One region of the Lysinibacillus sp. 10T31 genome, then DNA from elsewhere that is predicted to be linked to it. Evidence: riboswitches for the same ligand, from Rfam matches in the RefSeq annotation. Region 1 holds a riboswitch; the other holds the start of a gene.

The links. Region 1 has a riboswitch for thiamine pyrophosphate ahead of thiW (energy coupling factor transporter S component ThiW). Riboswitches for the same ligand answer to the same signal wherever they lie in the genome.
Region 2: another riboswitch for thiamine pyrophosphate. It lies ahead of thiT (energy-coupled thiamine transporter ThiT); the one in region 1 lies ahead of thiW (energy coupling factor transporter S component ThiW).

What each region holds. Positions count from the first base shown of each region.
Region 1 is NZ_JBFTHS010000032.1:25,568-29,377, forward strand. Features, by position in the region: gene AC1DCY_RS18035 (VWA domain-containing protein) at 1-127, shown strand, start outside; gene AC1DCY_RS18040 (MarR family winged helix-turn-helix transcriptional regulator) at 482-904, shown strand; gene AC1DCY_RS18045 (ketosteroid isomerase family protein) at 947-1,270, shown strand; gene AC1DCY_RS18050 (EVE domain-containing protein) at 1,286-1,765, shown strand; gene thiW (energy coupling factor transporter S component ThiW) at 1,826-2,326, opposite strand; TPP riboswitch at 2,451-2,558, opposite strand; gene AC1DCY_RS18060 (hypothetical protein) at 2,516-2,764, opposite strand; gene AC1DCY_RS18065 (MFS transporter) at 2,917-3,810, opposite strand, start outside.
Region 2 is NZ_JBFTHS010000018.1:39,229-43,038, forward strand. Features, by position in the region: gene map (type I methionyl aminopeptidase) at 1-588, opposite strand, end outside; gene AC1DCY_RS12180 (hypothetical protein) at 662-961, opposite strand; gene thiT (energy-coupled thiamine transporter ThiT) at 1,100-1,660, opposite strand; TPP riboswitch at 1,789-1,897, opposite strand; gene AC1DCY_RS12190 (magnetosome magnetite crystal formation protein family) at 2,024-2,359, shown strand; gene AC1DCY_RS12195 (AAA family ATPase) at 2,565-3,810, opposite strand, start outside.

The DNA.
Region 1 (3,810 bases):
TCGACGCTTTGGTTGGGGCTTCTTCACTAGGCCGAAGAAAAAAGAGCAGCTTGTCGAGGAAAAAACAATACAGGCAGAGGAAACAAATGTTGCCCAATTATTAAAGGGCATGAAAAAACGATCTTAGTAATTTAAAACGATGGTTCATTGCTTTATAGTAATGAACCATCGTTTTTTTGTCCTTTGACATATGCTTTCAGGGATTATCGCCCAACATTTAATTTTATCGACATCCACCAGAGCAAAAAAGGATTCATACAATTGTGTGTAACCCTTTTACTTCATAATGTCGCACAGTCTTCACTTCAATCAGCAGAAATACGCTTTAACTGGTGATCTATTAATTTTAGAATGCTATTTTTGTAAAATAAGTGAATTTAGTGGAATTTATCTTGTAAACAATATATATGTGTGTAATAATTTATGATAGTAATAATTTATTACTATCATTTTGTAGTACTATAAATTTGGGGGTTCAAAAATGACCAATATAATGAATTCATTTGGTTTTCTCAGTTTTAAATTAGCGGAGTCTTTAGAGGAAAATCTCGAGCAATATATTAGCGAAAAATTTCAAATGAAATCTAGAGAAGTTGGGATCATGATGGCTGTAAAAAACCAAAAACTTAGCCAAATTCAAATAGGGCAGATTTTAAAGTTAGATAAAAATAGTGTCCGCTTTTTTATCGATGGACTAGAAGAAAGAAAGTATGTTTATAGGGAGAAAAATCCAGAAAATAGAAGAGAAAATTTAATATGCCTTACGGAACAGGGTGAAAATTTGGCGGAAGAATTAATGAAGACTCTTGCGATTTCTGAGAATGAAGTTTTAAACGTACTTTCATTGGAAGAAAAAGAGCTATTGAAAAGTATTATGAAAAAAGTATATGAAAATCATTCATAGGGATTAAAAACTTATAAATAAAAAAAGAAAGAGTGAAGAGAAATGAAAGCTGTAGAGGTTATGAAGGAGTATTTAAGAAGAGCACAAGAAGAGGGCCAAGATTTATCAGATATGTATGCAGATCATGGGGAATTAAAAAATTTTAAAGGTGAAATTTTTAAAGGAAGGAAAGAAATACAAAACTTTTACACGTCACCTATGCCAAAAGGCTTTAAATTAACTATCCAAAATATTGATGGTGATGATACAGAATGTATTGCAACCGTTTCCACTACTTGGGATGGTTTGCCAAACCCAGTGATTTTGGAAGAAAGGTTGATTCTTGAAAATGAAAAAATAAAATCGTTGGCGATGATTCCAAAATAAGAGGGGACGGAAGCTATGTCATTAAATCCTAATAAAAATTCTCTTCCTACACCTGAAAGAGACACGAAATATTGGATTGGTGTGGTATCTCTTAATCATGTGCAAAAAGGGGTTGAGGGAGGATTTGGTCAGCTATGCCATGGTAAAGAAAGGCCTTTGAAACGAATGCAAAAAGGAGACTGGATCATTTATTATTCTCCTAAAAAAAGTCTAGATGGTAATGAGCCTGTAAGAGCATTTACAGCAATTGGAAGAGTAAAGGACGAGCGAATATACGAGTTCCAAATGGCAGAGAATTTTATTCCTTTTAGAAGAGATATAGACTTTTTTAAAGATGCAAAAGCTGTGCAGATAAAAAGAATCTTAGATTATTTAGAATTTGTAGAGGATAAATCGAAATATGGCTATAAATTCAGATTTGGTCATTTTGAAATAAGCAAAAAAGACTTTTTATTAATTGCTCATGAAATGGGATTACCGTTGAAATATGGGTGAATAGGCTTTGAATAAAAAACGTTACTTTCTTAATTAATGAAAGTAACGTTTTTAAATTCATTATTTAAGCTGAGTGTTAAGGGTAGTTACAAATACTGTTTTACGCAAATTGCTGGCAATGACAATGCCTAAGATAGCACCAATAGTACTTGATGTTAAAAAAGCTGGCATGAAAAATAAAGCAGCAACGGATGTCCCCATTAATAAATGTGCATAAGGTACTGCAATAAGTGAGGCAATGATACCTGTTCCAAACATTTCACCGACACCTGCTAGCCATTGCTTGCCGCTGTATTTATAGGCAAGAGCTGCACATAAAGCACCAATAACACTACCAGGTATAGCTAGTAATGAGCCTGTGCCTGTTAAAATACGAATAATGGCTGTGACGAGGGCGATCATAACAGTAGGCACCGGTCCAAGAATGATAGCACCGATAACATTAATGGCATGCTGGACAGGGTAGGCACGTGCAATTCCCGTTGGTATTGAAACGAAGGTAGAACCTGCTACGGCAATTGCTACTAATAAGGCCATAATTGTTAATTTTCGAATTGACATAATTTCCACTCCTTTGAATGTGAATTTTATAGTTAGCGCCGCTAAACCTGAGAGAATCGCCGCTAAAGCGTAAAAAAGCCGCTTCCTTAAAACAATAGGAAGCGGCCTTGCATTTAATAGTAAAAAGCAAGTGTCGCCACTTCCCTCCGCTAGTGTGAACTAGATCAGGTTCAAAGGGTCCGTATATGATCATATACGTCTCAGCCTTTTAAAGACTCCCCTAGTGGTAATTAAATTAACTTCTTTCAGCAGTAGTCTTCCACCTTTATAGGTGGTGAGATGAATGCCGGTTATAAGTTGCTTTTCAGCAGGTGTCCAAACATCTGTACCTGTCGCTACGCTTTCGGTACAAAAGACATCCGCTGAAATATAGGAACTCAGTCTAAGATCGCCACGTTCTGTGGCAACGACTGAGTGACCAACATCATGTTGGCCCAAAGCCTCCGGCGGATGTCACGGATTTTGAAAGGAATGAATTGTGCGGGCACAATTCAAAATCCGGACGCAATTACGCCAAGGCGAAATTGATTTGTTAGTTTTTCTCATAAATAATGTAGCATACTACTAAAATTAGTCAATAACTTTTCAGACTATTTTGTATCAGGATGCATAAGGTGTGGTGCTTTTTTCATTGTCCAAATTAGGGCAAGGAAGAAACAAGCCATTAAAATAATAGACCCGAATATATAAGGACTGTTCATATTCCAATCGAATAATATACCTGCTAAAGCTGGACCAATCATATTACCAAGACTCATATACGCATTGTTCAATCCAGCTGCATAGCCTTGTTCATTTTCAGCAAGCTTTGAAATCAATGTGTTGACAGCTGGACGAATCAATGTCGTAGCTGTAGAGAAGATTGTCGCTACAATTAAAATAAGTGCAAAGCCAGATGCGAATAATATTAAGAAAATCGAAACGGCTGCAATAAATAAATTGACTAACACTACTTTCATTTCGCCGAAACGATTAAACAGTGGTGTAATAACAAACATCTGTACAACAACACCAAAAGCGCCGCCCATAACTAATATAATGGCGATATCAGTAGGTGTGTAATTAAACTTTTCTGTAACAAATAATGATAATGTTGTTTGGAAGTTAGCAATCCCGAAAGAGAATACAAGCATGATAATTAGCATGACAAAATAAGGCATTTGGACTGAACGAGCCATCTGCTTTACAAGATTATCTTGCTTCTGCGCTTTTTTCGCTGTGTTCGGTTTTGTAGCAGGCAATAAAAAGAACGATAAAATAGCTGCTAAGATAGCTGCACATCCAGCAGTATAGAATGGAAAATGCAAACTAACTTTTGAGAGGAATCCACCGATACCTGGTCCGATCATAAAACCCAAGGACATTGCTGCCCCTAGCATACCCATACCTTTTCCTCGTTCCTCATACGTTGTGACATCTGCCACAAATGCCATTATAGGAGGAGCCACAAATGCAGATCCAAGGCCACCTAAAAAGCGTGCCAA
Region 2 (3,810 bases), on a different contig from region 1:
CATGCCCTCTTTCATAATTGTAGAATCCCAAGCATCATAGTAGTTTAAAATATGATTTGGCTCATCATGTAAAGAACGACCTAAACCATGTCCTGTTAGGTTCATAATTACTGTTAAATCATTGGCATATGCTTCACGCTCAACTGCTTTACCAATTTGGTTTAATTTTGATCCAGCTTTTACTTTTGTCATCGCACGGTCGAAAGCACTTTTGGCTACGCGACATAGCTTTTCTTTATCCTCATAGCCTTCACCAACTACAAATGAAATGCCCGTATCAGCAAAATAGCCATTTAATGAACCAGATACATCAATATTTACGATATCGCCCTCGTTAATCACACGTTTACCTGGAATACCATGTGCGACTTCCTCATTTACACTAATACATGTGTATCCTGGGAAATCATATTCCCCTTTAGGTCCAGAAATTGCTCCTGCTTCAGCAAACATACGACCTGCAATTTCATCTAGTTCAAGTGTTGTTACACCTGGTTTTGTAGCAGCCTTCATTGCCTCACGAATTTCAGCACAAATACGGCCGATTTTTTTAAAAGCTTCAATCTCTTCTTGCGTTTTTACAATCATTTTTAACGTCCCTTTCATCTAATATCTATTCATTAATATAACATAACTTTTTATACAAAAAACGCTAAACGCTTTAAATATTATATGCCATCATAAATTGTAAAGTGCTGAAAAACAAGCTCCTCACCATAGCGCGGGGTTGATTTCCGTTCCGACTGGGCGCTTTGTTGCTGTCGCTACGCTTTCGCACAGATAAAACATTTGCCGCTGACGCTTCGCTTTCGCGCAGAGCAGAGCTTCCTGGGGGCGTCCGATGAGCCGCTTGGGCCAACACGATGTTGGTCACGAAGGCGTTATCACAGGATGTGATGCTCTTAGCCTTCGTTCCCCTATTTGCTCGCTCCAGGGTCTCATCTGTGACGCTAATCCCCAAGGAGTCGCCCAGTCTCCACTCCAATCAACTTATATACAGTGTATACTTTTCAACAAATGCCACACCTAAATAAATAAATAAATAAATAAATAAATAAATAAATAATAAAACCCTCCACTTATGTGAAGGGCGTAATCGTTATGATTTTCGTTGCATTAATTGAGGTGCTGCCGTAAATAGAAGAACACCGACAATTGCTGTTAAAATCGTTGCTGGTAGCATATATGTTCCATTATAGATGATTGAATAAATCCACGCATTTTGTTCGCCAGCATACTCCGAGAAAAATACAGCGCCCGCAATAGTATGTGCTGCATAACGTAAAAAGCCTGCTAATACCGTTCCTAAAATAATATAAAGTGCCATTTTCTTTTTGTTTAAATCTCTGGCAGCATCGAGCACTGGTCGGCGAACAACGGCCGCCAAGCCTACTACTGTAAAGGCAACACCATAATCAAGTAATCCTTGTAGCCAATGTATAATATAGGCGCCAAACATTGTTTGCATAACACCAATAAGTAATCCCGTTGTCAGACCTGGAATAAGGCCCCAGCGGAATGCTATTAAAATTATTGGCACCATCACTAGACTAACAGAGCCACCTTGTGCCCATACTTTAAAGGAAACCTGATCTAGCACAAGGCCAATCGCTGCGAATATCGCAATCTCCACAAGCATTAAAAGTTTTTTATTGTCCATAATATTCTCTCCTTTGTTCCGATGTAGGATACAAGAGCAGGAATAGAAATCAGTTGGCAAATATGTCCCTATCTGGCATCAATAAAGATAAAAAACGATGCCAGGACAGAGCCTCACATCGTAAAAGTGTCGGTTTCTATCCACAATCCCTACGCAAGTGTTAACTTACAGGTTCAAAGAGTCAAGGCATTACGTGCCCAGTCTCAGCTGACATCATCAGCTCCCCTTGTGGTCGTTACATCTTATTTTATTTGAACAACCTCATTGTACGCAAACACTGTTACGATTACAACCTCTTCTACAATTAATTTTTTGAAACTTTATCGTTTTTCATGCGTAAATATTAAAAAAGGAGGTACTACTATGGAGAACCAAAAAATTTTATCTGCCTTTAGTTATCTCAGCATTTTATTCGCACCCTTTATTGTGCCATTAGTCGTTTACTTTGTTGCAAAAGATAGCGACGTAAAGAGGCACTCTATTCGAGCACTAATATCACATTTAATCCCAGTCGCATTTGGAATAATATTATTTGCAGTCTTTATTTTCTCAACTTTATCATTCAGCACCAATTTTGATCTAAATTCAGGTAGTAATACTTTTCTTATCATTTGGTTTGCTTCATTCGCAATTTACATTCTCATTTCATTAGGAATCGTTATTTGGAATATTATTCAAGCTGTTCGCGTCATCCGATAAGTTTTATTTCAACCTTGAACAGACAGTACTTAAGGAGCTGTTATTTTGTGAAAGTATCTAAAGTAGTTAAAACCGCTGTAAAATTAGCACCTATCGTTATCCCAATTGTCAAAAAAGTAATCGCTGCAAAAAAAGGAACAAATCCTAACGTAACTAAAAAATAACAAAAAGGCGTATTTCCACATAACGGAGATACGCTTCTTTGTTATTTCACTTCAAAATATGTTTGACTATGACCGTTCATCGCTTTTTCGACATGTAACACAGCAGGCATTGTAGCTTTTAACTCTGCAACGTGTGAAATGACTCCAATCATGCGTCCTGAATCTTGTAAATCAATAAGCGTATCAATCGCCTTATTTAACGCTTCTTCATCGAGAGAACCAAAGCCCTCATCAATAAACATCGTTTCAATGCGGATATTACCTTGAAAGCTTTGAATGACATCTGCCATTCCAAGGGCAAGACTTAAAGACGCATTAAACTTTTCTCCCCCTGATAATGTTTTCACATCTCGTAATTGATCCGTATAGGCATCATACACATCTAGTCCAAGCCCACTTTGCTTGGCATGCTTTTCTAAGCGATCTGAACGTCGTAGCTCAAATTGACCGTTGGATAAATGATAAAGTCGGACATTTGCTGCCTCTGTAATTTTATCTAAATAATTGATTTGAATATAGCGCTCAAAAGACAGCTTTTTCGCATTCTGCCCATTTAACATTGCATACAGATCCTTCACTCGTCCTGCCTCTTTTTCAAGTAAGTGAATCTCCTGTTCAGTCTCCTCAACTTTTTTGATAAAGTCTGAGCAAGCCTTCGCAAATCCTTCCACTTGTTGCAATACTTTAAAGGCTTCCTCATATGTGACACGAAGCATCTCTAACTTTTCTTCCATTACCGTTAAATCTTGTTTCTCTTGCCCTTTAAGATGCTTTTGTCCCTCAGTAATTTGTACCTGTAATGTGTGGATTTGTAGTGCATAATCATTGCATGCCTTCCGTAAAGCTTCTATTTGCAGCATGCTCCGCTTTCCAGTAGCAAATTCTTCATAGCTTTCAAAACCAGCTTCCGTCATACTTACTGAAAATTGCTCGCGCTTTTCATCCATTTTCAGCTTTAATTCCTCAAAAGTCTGTTTCGTAATTTCTACGGTCATTCTAGCATTATTTGTTGCTTCCTTGGCAGATTGCAGATTTTGCTGACTGAGATTCCATGCAGTTTGTAATGCGACCTTTTGTGAACCTAAATCAGCAATCGCCTGCTTCAATGCTTGTAGCGTCGTAAGATTTTCTGGAATATGCTTTTGCTGCTCTTCCACAATTGCTTGTTGCTTAGTCAATTCCTTCGTCTTCTCAGCTAAATATTGCTCTAGTTTTATGTGCTTTTCATGTAGCTGCTCCATGCGAGTACGATGATCCTTTTGTTGCATACGTACATCAGACAATTGA